One region of the Streptomyces vietnamensis genome, then DNA from elsewhere that is predicted to be linked to it. Evidence: riboswitches for the same ligand, from Rfam matches in the RefSeq annotation. Region 1 holds a riboswitch; each other region holds the start of a gene.
What was found. A riboswitch is a leader RNA that binds a small molecule or an ion and turns the genes downstream of it on or off. The one in region 1 is predicted to bind S-adenosylmethionine.
Positions count from the first base shown of each region.

Region 2: another riboswitch for S-adenosylmethionine. It lies ahead of thrC (threonine synthase); the one in region 1 lies ahead of SVTN_RS00275 (IclR family transcriptional regulator).
Region 3: another riboswitch for S-adenosylmethionine. It lies ahead of SVTN_RS10415 (aminotransferase class V-fold PLP-dependent enzyme); the one in region 1 lies ahead of SVTN_RS00275 (IclR family transcriptional regulator).

Region 1 is NZ_CP010407.1:52,279-59,193, forward strand. Features, by position in the region: gene SVTN_RS00245 (SMI1/KNR4 family protein) at 1-277, opposite strand, end outside; gene SVTN_RS00250 (helix-turn-helix domain-containing protein) at 795-1,313, shown strand; gene SVTN_RS00255 (hypothetical protein) at 1,516-1,779, shown strand; gene SVTN_RS00260 (hypothetical protein) at 1,909-2,322, opposite strand; gene SVTN_RS00265 (hypothetical protein) at 2,715-3,152, shown strand; gene SVTN_RS00270 (hypothetical protein) at 3,149-3,430, shown strand; SAM riboswitch class I at 3,585-3,726, shown strand; gene SVTN_RS00275 (IclR family transcriptional regulator) at 3,917-4,639, shown strand; partial or broken gene SVTN_RS41600 (transposase family protein) at 4,772-5,520, opposite strand; gene SVTN_RS45205 (helix-turn-helix domain-containing protein) at 5,938-6,054, shown strand; partial or broken gene SVTN_RS46335 (transposase family protein) at 6,127-6,693, shown strand.
Region 2 is NZ_CP010407.1:4,668,193-4,675,107, reverse strand. Features, by position in the region: gene groL (chaperonin GroEL) at 1-842, opposite strand, end outside; gene SVTN_RS20990 (cold-shock protein) at 1,309-1,512, opposite strand; gene SVTN_RS20985 (MoaD/ThiS family protein) at 1,922-2,200, opposite strand; gene thrC (threonine synthase) at 2,215-3,525, opposite strand; SAM riboswitch class I at 3,519-3,663, opposite strand; gene SVTN_RS20975 (glucosyl-3-phosphoglycerate synthase) at 3,785-4,726, shown strand; gene SVTN_RS20970 (alpha,alpha-trehalose-phosphate synthase (UDP-forming)) at 4,918-6,270, shown strand; gene SVTN_RS20965 (hypothetical protein) at 6,402-6,776, opposite strand.
Region 3 is NZ_CP010407.1:2,362,257-2,369,171, reverse strand. Features, by position in the region: gene qcrA (cytochrome bc1 complex Rieske iron-sulfur subunit) at 1-586, shown strand, start outside; gene qcrB (cytochrome bc1 complex cytochrome b subunit) at 583-2,208, shown strand; gene trpD (anthranilate phosphoribosyltransferase) at 2,344-3,408, shown strand; SAM riboswitch class IV at 3,496-3,612, shown strand; gene SVTN_RS10415 (aminotransferase class V-fold PLP-dependent enzyme) at 3,800-5,212, shown strand; gene SVTN_RS10410 (Lrp/AsnC family transcriptional regulator) at 5,300-5,581, opposite strand; gene SVTN_RS10405 (rhomboid family intramembrane serine protease) at 5,578-6,312, opposite strand; gene SVTN_RS10400 (hypothetical protein) at 6,471-6,713, shown strand; gene SVTN_RS10395 (NYN domain-containing protein) at 6,747-6,915, shown strand, end outside.

The DNA.
Region 1 (6,915 bases):
TGCCGCGCATGAACCCGGTGTTCCCAAGGATTCCGCTCACTCCGAGCAGCCGGTCGCCCGTGCTGAAGCGGAAAGCCTCAGGTCCCTCCAGCGCCCCGTTGTGCCGGAGGAGTGAAGCGACCAGGTCCGGAGGAAAGATGACCCCCAGTTCCCGTTGCGCTGCTGCGATCTCTTCGTCGCCTGCGGGCGGCCGAAGCGTGGCAAACGTGCGGGGCGCGTGCTCGCGCAGCCACGCGTCGATGCGAGTCCATGAGTCCTGGACCAGGTCTGATGTCATAGGGCCGACCTTAGAACCAGCGGCTGACAACAGCTTGATCGTCGCTCACCGGCCTTGCCGCCGGGTTGGCGTTCAGGCCGGCAAGCTTCGAGCGGCCCCTTGTCCCGGCTCACCAAGCTGCTGGCACCGGACGCTGCAGCCGCCCACTCGACACTGAAGCGCTCAGTCGCAATCACCCGATCGGTGGCCAACCCGAAGAAGCCCACTGAACGAGATCATGGAATTCGGCATCCTGTTCAAGGTGCGCCGGGGCCTCTACCAGTTCAACCCGCCCTACTCGTCCCGTGCAGCGGAGTTCGTCCCGGGCACGGAGCTGGTTGAGGCCCAGTACGTGAGGGTTGACCGGGACAAGGCGATCGTGAACATCCGCAAGGATGAGAGCCTGCCGGACCTGGTGCGGGTTCCCGTTGCTGGAGCACATGCGCGAGGCAATCGAGGAACTGCGCAAACAGAGGTCCGCAGAACGAGCTGCGCGCCGGCTGGCCCGTGCGCAGCGACAGGAGAAGGGAACAGCAGCGTGAGCACCTTGAAGTGGGCGGCGACGAACGCCGACAGCCTGCTCGCCGACCTGGACCTGCCCCCGGCCGCCTACCGCGCGTTCCTCAAGCTCCGTGGGCGCAGCGAGCCGGGCGGGCAGATCGCCACGGACCAGGCCACCCTGGCGACGCTGCTCGGACTGAGCCGTCCCAGCGTGAACGCCGCCCTGAGAAGCTTGGAGCTGGCCCGACTGGTCAAGAAGGTTCGTCATGGTGTCTACCAGCTCAACCCGATGCTCGCCGGCTACGCCTACCCCGAGGACGCCGAGGCCGACGAGGACGCCGAGGCCGACGAGGCCGACGAGGCCGACGAGGCCGACGTCAGGGCGATGCCCAGGGCCGACCGCCTGGACGACAAAGACCATGTGGCGAACTACCACAAGGCCGTCGCCGTCTACCAGGACCAGCTCGCCCAGCAGCGCAAGAAGCGTGCCGCCCTCGCCGCCGCCAAGAAGGCCGCCAACGGTAAGCGCCGCGGCACGCTGCATGCCGTCGGCTGATCCAGCCGTCCATCTGGGCGATACGTGGCGACTTACGGCGCCGCGCCAGGGTGCGGCGCCGTTCGCATGCTCGAGACGTGCCCGGTTCCCCGGAGGGGAAAGGCGCAGGCCACCGTCCCGCTTGGTGACGCTGCTGCCACGGAGGTGGTGACAGTAGCGTCACCGAACTGCGTGATCGGTCAGCAAGGGTTGACCGTGCGGCATGAGCAGCAGACAGGGGCCTCCGCGCAGCAAGGGCACGCTGCTCATTCACCCCCTGCTGGCCGGCTACGAGTCGCTCGCCCACATGACCGACCGCCTCGAGGCCCCGGACACCCACGTGTGGCCCATCGACTTCCCTGTCGGCGACATCCGCCCGCCCCGCGTACGCGACGGGCGCACCGGCACCGGCTTCGACCCCGACCCGGATGGCGGCGAGGACGCGCCCGCCCCCGAGGCCCGGCCCGTCCTTCGGCTAGCCGGCTGAACCGCAGCCCCCGTATCGCGCATCACCACGGCGCCCCCGAGAGGGAGGGGCGCCGTCGCCGTTCCCGGCCGGGGCGCTCCCGAACCGGTAGTACCGGGTGAAGTTGCCCGTCGGCTACGACGCTGGTGATCATTCGACTGTCAGCAAGAAGATCACTGTGGCCAGGCCGATGATGAGCGCGCACAGGACGGCCGCGATGAACAGCGTGCCGGCGACACGGGCACTCAGCGCACCCCAGAACTCTGCCCGCCGACCGTCGGGAGTGTCAGTGCGCCAGTCTGACGGGATGTCGACGTGTCCGTCGGCGATGACCGAGGCGGCCCTGCGTACGTCCCCTGGGTGGAAGTAATAGAAGGTCGGCTCCGCCCCCCACGTGCCCCGGCTCGCCCCGCCGGAGCTGCGGACGCGGACATCCGTACGATGGGCCACGCCCGGGAGCCAGTCCTTACGCACTGGCCACAGCTTCGCGACTTCGTCGCTGCTGAGCCAGGGCTCCTCCTCGTGCGCCGGCTCTGGTGTTCCCGGATCCGGTGTGTTCGGCATGCCTCCCCCTCGATGCGGCAGACCTCCAGTACACATTCGCTGCACTGCATGCCGATAGGGGGCCTACGGCACGGCGCGATGCGGGGCAGGACCGGTCCCTTCCGGGCTGTCAGGTATACGCGTGACGCGGGCACTCCGCTGGAAGGATGCAGACCTGCTGCCGGTCGGTGAAGAGGTCGCACGACCGGTGGCATCGACTGGCCGGTGTCGGTCGACTCGACGATCGTGCGAGCCCATCAGCACGTCATGGAGGGCTTCCGAGGGCACCTCGGATCGGTCACCATGGAGGTCCATCGGCGACCCGAGGGTGGGGGTGAGCGAGGGTGGGAACGTTCTGGACGGGCAACGGAGCAGGCCGGAGCAGGTCGGAGCAGGTCGGACCCGCCCCGTGGTTGGCGCTGGCCTGTCTGGTCGGGCTGTTTCTGGCCTACGTCGTGCTGGCGAACTTCACCGCAGAGCTGCGGGCGGCGCTGTGGGGCGAGCCCGGCACCGTGACCGAAGCCAGCTGCCGGACGTACGACAACACCGTGGCGAATGCGGGAACGTCGACGTCCTGCTCGGGCGTCTTCAGCCCGGACGGCGGCGGCTCGTCGTTCGACGTCCCCGTCGAGGGCGACATCGATGCGCAACCGGTCCGTGCGTGGCTGGTGGACGGTGCGTCCGGTACCGCGTACGTCTCGCCGACGGTGTGGGCTGGGGTGCTGCCTGTGGGGCTGTCCCTTCTCCTGGCCGGTCTCCCGGCGGCGGTGACGGTGAAGCGCGTGCGCCGCGTCCACGCGCAGAGCCCTGGAGAGCCGCTTCATGGATCAGACACAGAGTCGAGTGCGTGATCGACGACGACGAGTACAGCGAGCAGGTCACCTGGCTCGACATCGACAAGCCGGGCCTCTGGCTGAGCGGGAGCGGGGAGCACACCGGTGCCGTCCGCCAAGAGAGCCTCCAGCTTCGGCTCACCTCTTCCCCAGAGGTTGCAGAGCGCCTCGGCGCGTTCGGCGGCGATGGCGAGGGCGACGAGGTCGTGGTCCTGGTCGGCGCAGTCCGGCTCCGACGGCATAGTGGTTGCTGCACATACCATGCTCATGGGCCTGGGCAATCTGGCTGCCCGTAGTGGGCCAGCACAACCACCCAGGGTCTCTTGCTCTGCCTCTCCCCCGCCCGGATTCGGTTCACCCGGCGGCGGCGTCACAGTCGGCCTGACCTGCAGCCATCCTGTGCAGGAAGCCGTTGGCGGGTAGTCCCAGAAGTCTTGTATGGTTTCTCGCGAATCATCCAGAGGGGTGGAGGGACCGGCCCTACGAAGCCCCGGCAACTCCCCGGTCGACTCGGCGTTCCATGTTCGCGCCGCGCCGTCGGGATCAGTGCCAACTCCGGCCCGCGCCAACGTGGCGCGGGAAAAGATGAGGAGACACGGTGCTCTCTGTGCTGCCTTTCGCCCCGGTTCTGTCCGCCCCGGGCTTTCCGCGTACCCATCTCGTGATCGCCGCGGCATATCGGTCGACCGCTTCGGCCCTTTCCCGCTGATCGTCCCTGCCCTTTTTCTGGCAAGGCCGCCGCGAGCCTCGACTCGCGGACCGAGACTGGAGTACCCCCTTTCATGGACATTTCAGATATTTCTAGTGGCGTTGGCGTCCTCGACAAGGCCGCGGTGATCCTCGGTGCGCTGGCGTCGGGTCCGGCCACTCTGGCCGGGCTGGTCGCCTCCACCGGCTTGGCACGGCCCACTGCGCACCGACTCGCCCTCGCACTCGAACGTCACCGTCTGGTCACCAGGGACCTGCAGGGCCGCTTCGTCCTCGGCCCTCGACTCGGCGAGCTCTCGGCCGCCGCGGGCGAGGACTGCCTGCTGGCCGCCGCCGGCCCGGTCCTCACCTCCCTCCGGAACGCCACCGGCGAGAGCGCGCAGCTCTACCGGCGCCAGGGCGAGATGCGCGTCTGCGTCGCTGCCGCCGAACGCACCTCCGGCCTGCGCGACATCGTGCCGGTGGGGTCCACGCTCCCCATGAAGGTCGGCTCCGCCGCCCAGGTGCTGCTGGCCTGGGAGGAACCCGAGCGCTTCTACGAAGGTCTGCAGGGTGCTCGCTTCACGGCCACCGCCCTCAGCGGCGTACGGCGCCGGGGCTGGGCCCAGTCGATCGGAGAGCGCGAACCCGGCATGGCCTCCGTCTCGGCGCCGGTCCGCGACTCGTCCCACCGTGTCGTCGCCGCCGTCACGGTCACCGGCCCGATCCAACGCCTCACCCGACACCCCGGCGCCCGGCTCGCGAAGGCCGCCGTCGACGCGGCCGACCGCCTCACCGAAGCCGTCTCCCACCCCTGACCCCGGCAGCACCACGTGGGGTTCTGGCTCTCCCCCGGCCGGCGTGTTCAGACTTCCTCGACCGGAATTCCTCGACGGCGCTCCCTGAGCCGTGTATGCCGCACCGAGGAACACCGCATCACTGAGCTGTTTTCATCCTGAATAGCTGCAGGTCACCAGGGTGTGGACGGCCTGGACGATGGTGCTGATGCGGCGGGTGGAGCATCTGGCTCGTCGGAGGATTCGCCAGGACTTCAACTGCGCGAAGGCGCGTTCACCCGGAGCCCTCAGCCGGGCATGGTCGCGGTGGAACTGCTGCTGATGCGAGGGCTGTTCGCGGTGACGGTAGTGCGGGGTGCGGACGGTAGCGCCGACGCCCTGGTAGGCCCGGTCCGCGAGAACGAGGACCTGCCGGATCAGGCAGGCCTGGACGACGGCTATGGGCGCGGGCCGCGGTCAGGCCGTGGGTGCGGCCTGGTGTCGCGCGGGAGAACCACAGCGGTGTGCCGTCGGGACGGGCGATGACCTGCACGTTCATGCCGTGCTTGCGGTGCTTTTGCGAGTAGTACGGTTCGTCGGCGGCGATGCGGTCGGTGGGGATCGGGGCGGCCGTCCACGATGACGAAGTCGTCCTCGCCCAGCCCGGTCAGGGCCTCGTGCAGGCCCGGCGCCCACGACGCGAAGACGTCCAGGGTCTCGTCGACGTACCGCCAGGCAGTGGCTGTCGAGACGCCGAAGCCGGCCGCCAGGGCGGGCAGCGGCTCGTTCTTGCGCAGGTGCACCAGCGCGAGCTACGCCTGGTCGAAGCAGCCGAGCTTACGCCAACGTGTGTTGCGAGCCCGGCGATGCTCGTACAACAACCAGGCGACATGCTCAACGAGCTCATGCGGGACGTCGCGCATGGCTCGATACGGAACCAACAGGGCAGTGATGATGGTGCCGCGGTTCACCGCCGGTCTGACCCTCAACAGGGCTGACACCCAAAAGGGTTGTCGTGTAGAGGATCTGCCGGCTCGTTGTGGTGGTCCACGATGCACACGGTCGGACAAGCGTTTCGTGATCTGATAAGAGCTTGGGCCAACGAGCTCGTGCACGGTAAGCGGTGAGACGTCGAGTTCTGGATCGTCGATCATGGCTGCGTGGTGGGGAATGAGGCGCGCGCAGCGATCATCAGCAACCGGAGGATCACGGACCTGTCTGCTGCTGTGATCCCTGAACTTGTGGCCGAAGTAGGGCCGTTATGGCATGAACGGCACCAGGCCCGGCTTGCCTCTCGGCTGCGGAAGCGTGCTGTGGGAGCCGGCGCGAGGCACCGGCTGGTGTTCGTCGACCGGCTCCTGGCCACTCTCGTGCATCTTCGCCATGGGGTTACTCGTGACGTGCCGGCCTGCTGGTTCGGCGTGAACCGCTCCACCATCACCCGGGTCATCGGCTAGGTGCGGCCCCGGCTCGCGGAACGCGGATGCACCATCAGCCCCGACGTGCGACTCCGGACCCTTGCCGACGTTGTGGACCGTCTCGGCGCGGCCGGGAAGACCGGCATCATCGACGGCACCGAGATCCGTGTCCGCCGCCCGGCCGTCGGCCGCAGGGACCGGGACAGGTTCATCTCCGGCAAGAACAAGCAGAACGCCGTCAAATCCATGGTGGTCACGGACGGCGAAGGCCGCGTCCTGTGGTGCAGCCCGGCCGGTCCGGCAAGCTGCGCGGACATCGCCCACGCCCGTCAATGAGGACTGGTCAAACTCCTGACCGACGGTCCAGCAGTCGAGATCCTCGCCGACCCCGGCTATCAAGGACTCGGAGCACAGACCGGCGGACGCGTCGTGACGCCGCCCCACCACAAGTTCAAGAAGAATGCCCCGGACTGGTACGAGGAGATGTACGAGCGGCAGCGCAAGGCACACTCTTCGCGCCGTATCCGGGTCGAGCACGGCATCGCACACCTGAAGAACCGGCGGGCCCTGGCCCGGCGCCTCGGCCGCCGCGAGCACATGAGCGACACCGTCCAGGCCGTCGCCGGCCTGCTGTCGCACCAGCAGGCCGTAGACCTGAGCTCGAAACGTCAGAGGTAAACACAGACCACCCCGAGGTTCTCGACGTCCCACCGCTAACCGTGCACGAGCTCGTTAGGGCCAGACGCTTGGCTCGCGGGAGGCGGGGGAGGCGGTCGTCGCATAGCGTCGACGCAGGCGCGTACGGATGGACACGCCGACGGACACGAGTCCGCACCCGTGTGCGGACGGGCCGGCGGGCGGACAGGCCGGCGGGCGTGTCGAGCGGCGACCGGTCGGTCG
Region 2 (6,915 bases), 4.6 Mb from region 1:
TCGCCGAAGCCCGGGGCCTTGACGGCGACGGACTTGAAGGTGCCGCGGATCTTGTTGACGACCAGGGTCGACAGGGCCTCGCCCTCGACGTCCTCGGCGATGATCAGCAGCGGCTTGCCCGACTGCATGACCTTCTCCAGGAGCGGAAGGAGGTCCTTCACGGAGGAGATCTTGGAGTTGACGATCAGGAGGTACGGGTCGTCGAGCGACGCCTCCATGCGCTCCATGTCGGTGGCGAAGTACGCCGAGATGTAGCCCTTGTCGAAGCGCATGCCCTCGGTGAGCTCGAGCTCCAGACCGAAGGTCTGCGACTCCTCGACGGTGATGACGCCTTCCTTGCCGACCTTGTCCATCGCCTCGGCGATGAGCTCGCCGATCTGGGTGTCGGCGGCGGAGATGGAGGCCGTGGAAGCGATCTGCTCCTTGGTCTCGACATCCTTCGCCTGCTCGAGGAGGGCGCCGGAGACGGCCTCGACGGCCTTCTCGATGCCGCGCTTGAGGGCCATCGGGTTGGCACCGGCGGCGACGTTGCGGAGACCCTCGCGGACGAGCGCCTGGGCGAGGACGGTGGCGGTGGTCGTACCGTCGCCGGCGACGTCGTCCGTCTTCTTGGCGACTTCCTTGACCAGCTCGGCGCCGATCTTCTCGTACGGGTCCTCGAGCTCGATCTCCTTGGCGATGGAGACACCATCGTTGGTGATCGTGGGGGCGCCCCACTTCTTCTCGAGGACGACGTTGCGACCCTTGGGGCCGAGGGTGACCTTGACGGCGTCAGCGAGCTGGTTCATGCCGCGCTCGAGACCGCGCCGGGCCTCCTCGTCGAACGCGATGATCTTGGCCATGTGAAGTGGTCCTCCCGGACATGGGGTGGATAACGCTCCAGGACCGCGCCGACGCCCGCGACGGACGGCCTCCGCGACTCCGTGTGGTTCCTTGCCCCACCCGGCCGGCGGCCTCGTCTGCCCGATCCTCGTAGCACTCTCACCTTCCGAGTGCTAACGCCAATGATTAGCACTCGCCCTAGGAGAGTGCAAGCGACTCTCGCGTTTCGGGAGGTGACCAGGGGGTGGCCGGGGCGGAACGCACGAGGGGGCCGGGAACGCGCGAAGGGCCCGGGAGCACACCAGGGACCCGAGAACGCGCAAGGAGCCCGGGAACGCACGAGGGGTCCGGGAACGCACGAGGGGTCCGGGAACGCACGAGGGGTCCGGGAACGCACGAGGGGTCCGGGAACGCACGAGGGGTCCGCATCCCCTCAGGGATGCGGACCCCTCGACGGCGTTGCGTCGGTGGCCGATCGCGCCGCGCTCAGACGGCGAGCTTGACCATGTCCGCCTGCGGACCCTTCTGGCCCTGCGAGATCTCGAACTCGACCCGCTGGCCCTCTTCGAGGCTGCGGTAGCCATCCATCTGGATCGCGCTGTAGTGGACGAAAACATCCGCACCACCGTCTACCGCGATGAAGCCGTAGCCCTTCTCCGCGTTGAACCACTTGACGGTGCCCTGAGCCATGCCTAACTCCCCTATTACTGGCCCTTGCGCGGGACCGCACCTCGCGGACCCGGGTCAGACCCTGCGCCGGAACGCGTCGACCGCCGCTGAATGTATCTGCCCAACTGCCCTCTGCAACAGGTCATTCGACCGAGAATTCTGGGCGCGCCGGAAAGGGGAATTGGGGATAATCCCCTGGATCACGGGGCAAGTCGGGCCCGGCAAAGCACGCAGAACGTACACAACGTGCAGGCACTTTGGCTGCTTCTTGTCGTGCGGAGACGCATTCTCATATGCGTTCGGCATGCGCAGCGGAGGGGACTTCCCCAACTCTACCGCGCTCAACCATGCAGAATTGCCCCTTCCGCTTATCGCGCGGAAGGGGCAATTCGTACTGACCGGTAGGCCTCGGCGAAGGCTCAGCCGAGGATCAGCAGCCTCCGGCGACGGCCGGGATGATCGAGACGCCCGCGCCGGCCGGGGTGGCCGTCTCCAGGCCCTGCTCGAAGCGCACGTCGTCGTCGTTGACGTAGACGTTGACGAAGCGGCGCAGCTTTCCCTGGTCGTCCAGGACGCGGGCGGCGATGCCGGTGTGGTTCTTCTCCAGGTCCGCGATGACCTCGGCGAGGGTCGCGCCCTCGGCCTGGACCTCGGACTGCCCGCCCGTGTAGGTGCGGAGGATGGTGGGGATGCGGACGTTCACGGCCATGTCTTCGTTACCTTTCAGAGCGCCAGGCCGGCGTCGCGGAACGCGTCCAGGCTCGGGCGGATGGTGGCGGTCGCCTGAGAGGTTTCGGCCACCGCGTCCAGGGTCTTGAGTCCGTCGCCGGTGTTGAGGACGACGGTGGTGAGGCTCGGGTCGATGAGACCGGCCTCGACGAGCTTCTTGGTGACGCCGACGGTCACGCCGCCCGCGGTCTCGGCGAAGACGCCCTCGGTCTGCGCGAGCAGCTTGATGGCGTCGACGACCTGCTCGTCGTCGACGTCCTCCACGGCGCCGCCGGTCCGGCGGGCGATGTCGAGGACGTACGGGCCGTCGGCCGGGTTGCCGATGGCGAGGGACTTGGCGATGGTGTTCGGCTTCTGGGGCCGTACGACGTCGTGCCCGGCCTTGAAGGCCGCCGACACCGGGGAGCAGCCCTCGGCCTGGGCGCCGAAGATCTTGTACGGCTTGTCCTCGACGAGGCCGAGCTTGATGAGCTCCTGCAGACCCTTGTCGATCTTCGTCAGCTGCGAGCCCGAGGCGATCGGGATGACGAGCTGGTCGGGGATGACCCAGCCGAGCTGCTCGCAGATCTCGTACGCGAGCGTCTTGGAGCCCTCGCCGTAGTACGGGCGGAGGTTGACGTTCACGAAGCCCCAGCCCTCGCCGAGCGGGTCGCCGATGAGCTCCGAGCAGAAGCGGTTGACGTCGTCGTAGTTGCCCTCGATGGCGACGAGGTCACCGCCGTAGACACCGGCCATGACGACCTTGCCCTGCTCCAGGTCGTGCGGGATGAACACGCAGGAGCGGAAGCCGGCGCGGGCGGCGGCGGCGCCGACGGCGCCGGCCAGGTTGCCGGTGGAGGAGCAGGAGAGGGTGGTGAAGCCGAAGGCGCGGGCGGCTTCGAGCGCCTGGGCGACGACCCGGTCCTTGAAGGAGTGGGTCGGGTTGCCGGAGTCGTCCTTGACGAAGAGCTTGCCGGGCTCGACGCCGATCGCGGCGGCGAGGTTGTCGGCCTGGATGAGCTTGGTCCAGCCGGGGTTCAGGTTGGGCTTCTCGGCGACGTCGGCGGGGACGGGCAGGAGGGGGGCGTAGCGCCAGATGTTGGCGGGGCCGGCCTCGATCTGCTTGCGCAGCGCCTCGGGGTCACCGGTGGGAAGGTCGTACGCGACTTCGAGCGGTCCGAAACAGAGTTCGCAGGCGAAGATCGGGCCGAGCGGGAAGACCTCACCGCATTCGCGACAGGAAAGCCCGGAAGCGGGACCGAGGTCGACGGTGCTGGTGGGTACGGCGGTCTGTGCAGCCATGGAGGCGAGGCCCTTTCTCCTCATCTTTCCCATGACGAATTTTTCGCCATGAGACGGATTTGGCACCTTCCCTAGCCGGGGACCTCGCTGGAGGACGAGTAACCGACTGGAGGGTTGCCGGGGCTTCAACGGGCCGTTTCCCTCTGCCCCTCTGGATGAGCGGTATTCGATTGTGAGACGCGGGCGGCACCCCGACATGCATCGGGCATCCGCGTTGTTCAAGACTGTAACCGAAGGCTTCGAAGGTGGAGACCGACGTCCGATCCGCGAGATGGAGATCACGTTGCTGGAGGAAGTGGAGCGCTGGCTGGCCCGGCGGTCCTGGTCCGTGTCCGACCGCCCGCTGGACCGGGTGCTCGCCGCCAAGCGGGGGACGAAGGTCAGCGTCGTGCTGCCCGCGCTGAACGAGGAGGCGACGGTCGGGGACATCGTCTCCGTGATCCGCCGCGAGCTGATGACCGAGTCCGTCCCCCTCGTCGACGAGCTGGTGGTGATCGACTCGGGCTCCACGGACCGTACGGCGGAGGTGGCGGCGGCGGCCGGCGCGCGGGTGGTCGCGCGGGACGCGATACTCCCCCGGATACCGGCGGTCCCCGGCAAGGGCGAGGTGCTCTGGCGGTCACTGATGGTGACGAGCGGGGACGTGGTCTGCTTCGTGGACGCGGACCTGCGGGACTTCTCGGCGGATTTCGTGACGGGGATCGTGGGCCCGCTGCTCACGGACCCGGACGTGGACTTCGTGAAGGCGATGTACGACCGCCCGTTCGGAGACACCCCTGGTCAGGGCGGCCGGGTCACGGAACTGGTGGCCCGCCCGCTCCTGAACCTCCACTGGCCGCAGCTGGCCGGCTTCGTGCAGCCGCTGGGCGGCGAGTACGCGGCGAGGCGCTCGCTCCTCGAACGGCTCCCGTTCCCCGTCGGTTACGGAGTGGAGCTGGGGCTGCTCGTGGACGCCCTGCACACGGTGGGCCTGGACGCGCTCGCACAGGTGGACGTGGGGGTGCGCAAGCACCGGCACCAGGACGGGCAGGCGCTCGGCCGGATGGCGGCGGCGATCTACCGGACGGCGCAGCTGCGGCTGTCCCGGGGGCATCTCGTACGGCCGAGGCTGACGCAGTTCGAGCGGGGCGAACAGGGCTTCGAGCCGCGGACGTACGCGGTGGACACGGAGGAGCGGCCGCCGATGGCCGAGATCGCGGAGTACGCGCGCCGCCGGGTGGCGTGAGGCCGCACGGTGAGGTGACGGGCGGGTGCGCGCGGTGAGGTGACGGGCGGGTGCGCGGCGAGGTGACGGGCGAGCGCTCGCGGTGGACACGCCCGACCCGCGACAGCCCCGTCCGGCAACTCCGTGTGGCCGAATCGACCCGTCTCGTATACGTACGTTTGAGCGTTTACGGGACGGGCTAGGTTCGCCACATGGCAACTGTGCTGGTGGCATCCAACCGGGGCCCGGTCTCGTACGCGCTCGGCGAGGGCGGATCGCTGGACGCCCGCAAGGGCGGCGGCGGCCTGGCATCGGCCCTGAGCACCATCGACGCCCGGGAGAGCCTCTGGGTGTGCGCGGCCCTGGGCGAGGGCGACCGGGAGGCGGTGAGACGCGGAACGGCCGAGCCGGGCGTGCGCATGCTGGACATCGACCCGGCGACCTACACCGACGCGTACAACGGCATCGCGAACTCGGTGCTGTGGTTCCTCCACCACCACCTCTACGACATTCCGCGCGAACCGGTGTTCGACGCGGAGTTCCACCGCCGCTGGGAGTCGTACCGGAGCTACAACCGCGCCTTCGCGGAGACCCTGGCGGCGGAGGCGGCGGAGGGCGCGGCGGTCCTGGTGCAGGACTACCACCTGGCGCTGGTCCCGGGGCAGCTCAGGGACCTCCGCCCGGACCTGCGGATCGCCCACTTCACGCACACGCCCTGGGCCTCACCCGCGTACCTGCGGATGCTCCCCACCGACATCCGCGAGGAACTCCTCCGGGGGATGCTCGGCGCGGACGTCCTGGGCTTCCACACACGCGCGTGGGCGGAGGCCTTCGAGGCGGGCGCGGGCGACCTGGGACGGACGCAGGTGGCCACGTACCCCCTGGGCGTGGACGGCGAGGAGCTGCGGGCACTGGCGTACCGCCCGGAGGTGGACGACCGCCTGGCGCGCCTGCGTCAGGAGATCGGCGACAGGAAGACGATCGTCCGGGTGGACCGCACGGAACTCTCGAAGAACATCCTGAGAGGCCTGCAGGCCTACCGGGAACTCCTGACCGCGCACCCGGAATGGCGCGACCGGGTGGTCCACCTGGCCTCGGCATACCCCTCGCGCCAGGACCTGGAGGCCTACCGCGCGTACACGGCGGCGGTGAGGTCCCTGGCGGCGGAGATCAACGCGGAGTTCGGCACGGCGGACTGGCAGCCGGTCCTGGTCTCGGTGGAGGACGACTTCACCCGCTCCCTGGCCGCCTACCGCCTGGCGGACGTGGCCCTGGTGAACCCGGTGCGCGACGGCATGAACCTGGTGGCGAAGGAGATACCGGTCGTCTCGGAGACGGGCTGCGCGCTGGTCCTCTCCCGGGAGGCGGGGGCGTACGAGGAACTCCACGAGGACGCCCTCGCGGTGAACCCCTTCGACGTGACGGAGACGGCCGAGGCCCTGCGCACGGCCCTGACGATGCCCCCGTCCGAACGCGCGGACCGCACGAAACGCCTGGCGGCCACGGCCGTGTCCCTCCCACCCCAGCGCTGGTTCCTGGCCCAACTGGAAGCGCTCAGGAGCTAGGGCCTGTCCGACCCTGATCCGCCGGACAGGCCCTAGGGACCGCCTCAGCCGGTGACGCGGCCTGGCCGTCACGCACCAGGCCGCGCTTCACCGCTACGGCTACAGCTACCGCTGCCGACCTACGGCCCCGATCACGGGGTGACGAGGGTCGGGTTCTTGACGACCTTCGCGCAGATCGCGTAGGCCTTCAGCTTGCCCGGGTTGTTGGGGTCGGTGTTCGTCGCGAACGCCCACCAGCCCTCGCCCTTGACGGGGACGCTCGCGCCGACCGCGTACCGGTCGGCGTACGAGTTCCCTGCGGTCACCAGGGCGCCGCCGCCGGTCCGCGTCTCCCCGGCCGGACACTCGGCCTGCGCCACCGCGCGGCCCGGGTACCCGCCGCTCGCGACCGGGATGGTCACTTCGGCGCTCTCCACGACACGCACCACATCGTCGGCAACCGCAACGCCGGCAGCCGCGAACGCCATCGTCGCGGCCGCGGCCACGACGAGAGACTTCTTCAGCACAGGGATTCGCTTTCACTCGGTCGGAAGGAGAGACCCGCGAACCGTCGCGGGCCGCCCCAAGATCTATCCGCGCACGCCACCCCATCCGCCCCGGCCGCGCCCGTAGGTTCTTCGGGTTCACCGAAGAAACGATCATGCT
Region 3 (6,915 bases), 2.3 Mb from region 1:
CGGCCGCCGCAAGCTCATCCGCAACACGCTCTTCGGAGCGCTCGCGATGGTTCCGCTCTCCGGCATCGTCCTGCTGCGTGACATGGGCCCGCTGCCCGAGAAGAAGCTCCGCTCCACCATGTGGACCAAGGGGCTCCAGCTCATCAACATGAACACGCACGAGCCGCTGCGTCCCGAGGACGTCGCGGTCGGCTCGCTGACCTTCGCGATGCCCGAGGGCCTCTCGGAGCACGACGAGCACTTCCAGACCGAGATCGCCAAGGCCGCCCTGATGATCGTCCGGATCCAGCCGGAGGACATCAAGGACAAGCGTGAGCTCGAGTGGTCGCACGAGGGCATCGTCGCGTTCTCGAAGATCTGCACCCACGTGGGCTGCCCGATCTCCCTGTACGAGCAGCAGACGCACCACGTGCTCTGCCCCTGCCACCAGTCCACCTTCGACCTCTCCGACGGCGCCCGCGTCATCTTCGGCCCGGCCGGTCACCCCCTTCCGCAGCTGCGGATCGGCGTGAACGACAAGGGCTTCCTCGAGGCGCACGGCGACTTCGAAGAGCCCGTCGGTCCTGCCTTCTGGGAGCGCGGATGAGCACTGTGACCAACACGCAGAAGAAGGCGCCCGCCGGTGAGCGGGTCGCCGACTGGGCCGACGGTCGCCTGGGGATCTACACGCTGGCCAAGGCCAACATGCGGAAGATCTTCCCGGACCACTGGTCCTTCATGCTGGGCGAGGTCTGCCTCTACAGCTTCCTCATCATCATCCTGACGGGCGTCTACCTGACGATGTTCTTCCACCCGTCGATGAACGAGGTGGAGTACGTCGGACCGTACGTCCCGCTCCAGGGACAGCTGATGTCCGAGGCGTTCAACTCGACCATGCACATCTCGTTCGAGGTGCGCGGTGGTCTGCTCGTCCGGCAGATCCACCACTGGGCGGCGCTGATCTTCCTCGCCGGCATGTTCGTGCACATGATGCGCGTCTTCTTCACCGGCGCGTTCCGCAAGCCGCGTGAGATCAACTGGCTGTTCGGCTTCCTGCTGTTCTTCCTGGGCATGTTCACCGGCTTCACCGGTTACTCGCTCCCGGACGACCTGCTCTCCGGCACCGGTGTCCGCTTCATGCAGGGCGCGATCCTGTCCGTGCCGGTCCTCGGCACGTACCTGTCGATGTTCCTGTTCGGCGGCGAGTTCCCCGGCGGCGACTTCGTCGCCCGGTTCTACTCGGCGCACGTGCTGCTGCTCCCCGGCATCATGCTGGGCCTCGTGGTCGCCCACCTCATCCTGGTGTTCGTCCACAAGCACACGCACTTCGCCGGCCCCGGCCGGACGAACGAGAACGTCGTCGGCATGCCGCTGCTGCCCGTGTACATGGCGAAGGCCGGAGGCTTCTTCTTCCTGGTCTTCGGTGTCATCGCGGTCATCGCGGCGATCGCCTCGATCAACCCGATCTGGGCCATCGGCCCGTACCGCCCGGACCAGGTGTCCACCGGCGCCCAGCCCGACTGGTACATGGGCTTCGCCGAGGGTCTGATCCGTGTCATGCCGGGCTGGGAGATCAACCTGTGGGGCCACACGCTGGTCCTCGGCGTGATGATCCCGCTGGCGATCTTCCCGCTGGTCCTCGCGGCCATCGCGGTCTACCCGTTCATCGAGTCCTGGATCACGGGCGACAAGCGCGAGCACCACATCGCGCAGCGCCCGCGCAACGCTCCGACGCGCACCGCCTTCGGTGTCGCCTGGATCACCGCGTACATGATCATGCTCGTGGGTGGTGGAAACGACCTCTGGGCGACCCACTTCCACCTGTCGCTGAACTCGATCACCTGGTTCGTGCGGATCTTCTTCTTCGTCGGCCCGGTCCTCGCGTTCATCGCCACCAAGCGGATCTGCCTCGGCCTCCAGCGCCGCGACAAGGACAAGGTGCTGCACGGCCGCGAGTCGGGCATCATCAAGCGCCTGCCGCACGGTGAGTTCGTCGAGGTCCACACGCCGCTCAGCCAGGGCGAGCTGCACCGCCTCACGGCGCACGAGCAGTACGAGGCCGCGGAGCTTCCGCCGGCCGTCGACGAGAACGGCGTGGAGCGGAAGATCGGCCGCATGGAGAAGCTCCGCGTCAAGCTCAACAAGGGCTACTACGGCAACGACAGCCAGATCGCCAAGCCCACGGTCGAGGAGTACAAGGAGATCCAGAGCGGCCACGGCCACCACTGATCACCCTTGAACACCTGACCATGTAGGTGTCGCCACGGCGAGAGCCCCGTCCATTCGATGGACGGGGCTCTTTGCCGTCCCCGGAGGTCGATAGGGTGGAACCGTATCCGTCACGTGATCATCACAGGAGCTGCCATGAGCGCTGCGACCCCCGCTGGAGGACCTACGTCGGCGGGCCGCTCCTGGCCCGTCCTGCTGAACGGTCTGCTGGACGGAAACGACCTCACCGCCGACGACACGGCCTGGGCGATGGACCTGATCATGAGCGGCGAGGCGACCGACGCCCAGATCGCCGGGTTCATGGTGGCCCTGCGCGCCAAGGGCGAGACCGTGCAGGAGATCAGCGGCCTCGTACGGACCATGTACGCGCACGCCAACGTCATCGAGGTGCCCGGGCGGACCGTCGACATCGTCGGCACCGGCGGCGACGGCGCCAAGACCGTGAACATCTCCACGATGGCGTCGATCGTGGTCGCCGGGACCGGCGCCAAGGTCGTCAAGCACGGCAACCGTGCCGCCTCCTCCGCCTCCGGCTCCTCCGACGTCCTGGAGAAGCTCGGCGTCAATCTGAACCTGACCCCGCGGCGGGTCGCCGAGGTCGCCGACGAGGCGGGCATCACCCTCTGCTTCGCGATCAAGTTCCACCCCTCGCTGCGGCACGTCGCCGCGGCCCGCGGCCAGCTGGGCATCCGGACCACCTTCAACGTCCTCGGCCCGCTGACCAACCCGGCGAAGGTACGGTCCCAGGCCGTCGGCGTCGCCGACCCGCGCATGGCGCCGGTCGTCGCCGGGGTCTTCGCCGAGCGCGGCAACTCCGCCCTCGTCTTCCGCGGCGACGACGGCCTGGACGAGCTGACCACCACCTCCACCTCCCGGGTGTGGGTGGTCCGGGACGGCGGCGTCACCGAGGAGCGCTTCGATCCGCGGGACGTCGGCATCGACCTCGTCCCCCTGGAGGCCCTGCGCGGCGAGGACGCCTCGTACAACGCCGACGTGGCCCGCCGGCTGCTCGCGGGGGAGACCGGGCCCGTACGGGACGCGGTGCTGCTCAACGCGGCGGCGGCGCTCACCGCCCTGGACCCCGGCACGGGCACCCTGGCGGAGCAACTGGCCGCGGGCATCGCGAAGGCGGCCGAGTCGATCGACTCGGGCGCGGCCCAGCGGTCCCTGGAGCGGTGGATCGCCGCCAGCAACGCCTGAGGGCATGTGAACGCACGATTGCAGCCCCGTCCCGGATGCCGGGACGGGGTTGCGGCGTCGTGATCGTCTGGCATAGGTTTTTCGACAGGTCATGAGTGACAGCTGCAAGGCCCCGGCCGGCTGTCCGGCAACCCTCCGTCCGTGGCGGGGTGCCCCGGGTGAAGACCAGGCCGCACGAGCAGAAGCCTGCGGCAAGCGCGGACCCCTGCGCGCAACCCTGGGGTCCTTGGTCCTCTAGGGAGCGTTGTCTCGTGAGCAAGCGAATGCGTTAGGGCCTCTCGGCCCCTCTTCGACATCACCACCCGTCCGCGGCACCCCCTTCTCTTGCGCGCTGCCGTCGCACGGGCCTCGTACGCCTTTTCGCACCCTTTTTATGCCGGGAGATACCGCCATGTCCGCATACCCGAACGCCGCCGCCACCACCGCCGACACCGCCGCCGAGTCCGCCGACCCCTGCTGCGCCGCCCCGCTGCCGGTCCTCGGCCGGGACGTCACCGTCCCGCTCGTCACCGGCGGCGAGGTGACCTACGCGGCGCTCGACTACGCGGCCAGCGCGCCGGCCCTCCAGCGGGTCTGGGACGACGTCGCCGCGTACGCCCCGTACTACGGCAGCGTCCACCGCGGCGCCGGCTACCTCTCCCAGCTCTCCACCGACCTCTTCGAGAACAGCCGCGCCACCGTCGCCGAGTTCCTCGACTGCCGCCCCGGCGACCAGGTCGTCTTCACCCGCTCCACCACCGACTCGCTCAACCTGCTCGCCGCCACGATCCCGGCGGACTGCGAGGTCTTCGTCTTCGAGACCGAGCACCACGCCTCGCTGCTGCCCTGGCGGGACGCCCGGGTCACCTACCTCAACGCGCCGCGCACCCCGGAGCAGGCCGTCGCGACCCTGGAGCGCGCCCTCGCCGACCGCACTGTGACGATTGAAGGGGGCCACGGCCCGGCCCTCGTCTGCGTCACCGGCGCCTCCAACGTCACCGGTGAGCTGTGGCCGGTGAGGGAACTGGCCGCCGCGGCGCACGCGCACGGCGCCCGGATCGTGCTCGACGCCGCCCAGCTCGCGCCCCACCACCCCGTCTCCGTACGGGAGTTGGACGTGGACTGGGTCGCCTTCTCCGGGCACAAGCTGTACGCGCCCTTCGGCTCCGGCGTCCTCGCCGGGCGAGCCGACTGGCTGCAGGATTCCGAGCCCTACCTCGCGGGCGGTGGAGCGTCCCGCAAGGTAGCCCGTCGGGCCGACGGTGGTGTGGACGTGGAGTGGCACACCACCGCGGCCCGACATGAAGCCGGTTCGCCGAACGTCATCGGCGTCTACTCGATCGCCTCCGCCTGCAAGGCGCTCACCGAGGCCGGCTTCGACTCCCTCGTCGCCCGCGAGCAGCACCTGATCGCGAAGGTCCGCGAGGGCCTGGCCGAGGTGCCCGAGGTGCGCGTGCTGTCGCTCTTCGGCGACGACGCGCCCCGCGTGGGCGTCATCTCCTTCGTCGTGGAGGGCTGGAACAGCTCCCACTTCGCCGCCGCGCTCTCCGCCGAGTACGGCATCGGCGTCCGCGACGGCCTGTTCTGCGCCCACCCGCTGGTCCGCACCCTGCTCGGCAGCGACCCGCAGGACCCGGGGGAGTGCGGCGCCCCCGAGGCCGCGCCCGGCGAGCGGTCACTCAACGCCATCCGGGTGAGCTTCGGCGCCGGTACGCCGGACGAGCACGTGGACCGGTTCGTCGGCGCCGTGAAGGAGCTCGTCCGGGACGGCGCGCAGTGGAAGTACCGCACCGAGGACGGCCGCTGCGTCCCGGATCGCGGCTGATCAGTCACTCGTACGGGTGAAGGGGGCCTCCCGCTCGGGAGGCCCCCTTCAGCCATGCCGCGTGCGCGGCGTCAGGACTCGGGACGGTCAGGACTCCAGACCGATGGCGAAGGCCGCCTCCAGGTCGTGCTGGGAGTACGTGCGGAAGGCGACGTGCGTGTCCGTGGCCTCGACGCCCGGGATCTTGCTGATCCGGCCGGGGATCACGTCCGCCAGGTCGTCGTGGCGCGGCACCCGGACCATGGCGATCAGGTCGTACGTACCGGTGACCGAGAAGACCTCGCTGACGCTGTCGAGCGCGGCGATCGACTCGGCGATCTCGGGGATGCGGTCCACGCTGGTCTTGATGAGCACGATCGCGGTGATCACGGCTGGCTTTCTCCCTCGGTCGCCGCGGCTGGGGCTTTCACTCTATCCCCACCGCGGAAGCGCCCCCAGGCGTAGAGGAAGCCGACGCAGAAGCCCACGACATGGGCCAGATAGGCGACGCCGGGTCCCGCGCCCGCCGCCCGCGCGGCCAGCCACTGGAGGGTGAACCAGAAGATCAGCACGATCCAGGCGGGGAAGCGCAGCGGCAGGAAGAACAGGAAGGGGAAGAGGCTGGTGACCCGGGAGCGCGGGAAGAGGAAGAGGAAGGCCCCGAGCACCGCGGAGATCGCCCCGGAGGCCCCGACCAGGGTCTGCTCGCTGTCCGCGTGCGCCACCGCGTACCCGAGCAGGGCGACGTAGCCGGTCCCCAGGTAGAAGAGGGCGAACTCGACCGGCCCCATGCGTTCCTCGGCCATCGCGCCGAAGACGTACAGGAAGAGCATGTTGCCGAGCAGATGGAGCCAGCTGCCGTGGACGAAGAGTGCGGTCAGCGGGGTGAGCAGCGCGCGCGGATCGCCGCTCGTCAGCTCGGCGGGGACGACGCCCCAGCGGCGGAAGTAGGCGCCCTGGGCGGCCAGGAGCTCGTCGCCCGTGCCGTACGCCGGGCCGATTCCGGAGACCGGGCTGATCACGAAGAGCAGGCAGCAGGCGGCGATCAGTCCGTACGTCACCGTGGGCCCGTTGCGGGTGCCCCGCCAGGCACCGAGGGTCGCGCCTCGCCAGTCGATCATGGACAGATCATGGCGTACCGGGGCCGAAGTGGACAGAGCGCCTCGCCGTGCTCCGGCCTCCCCGCGAGGCCGTAGGGTTACGGGCATCACCACCGCAGTTCGACGGCGCACCGCGGCACCCGCACCTGGCACAGGAAACAGGAAGAAGGACGGCACCGATGACGACGGTTCCCCTGCCGACCGACAAGACCCGCTGGCGCTGCACGCTCTGCGGCAACCTGACCCGCTTCGACGTGACCCGCTCCTCCAAGGTCGTGGAGTACGTCCATCTGGACCTCGCCGGAGAGCCGACGGTCGAGGAGCGGCAGGTGGTCAGTGAGACCATCGAGTCGGTCCGCTGCCGTTGGTGCAACGCGGTGGACCAGATCGAACTGGTGGACAGGCCGGGCGCCGAATCCTGAGGGACGGCGCGGACGACATAGGGGTGACGGATCGTGGAGCAGCCCGCGCACGGTGGTGAGCCGGCCGGCGCGGCAGGTGACGCTGCCGAGACGCTCGACCACCCACTGCCGGAAGGTGTACGGCGGCGGGTCGTCGCGCTGGTCGCGGACGCCTTCGGCGGGCTCACCGTCACGGAGCTGCCCGCCCCCCTTCGGCAGTACG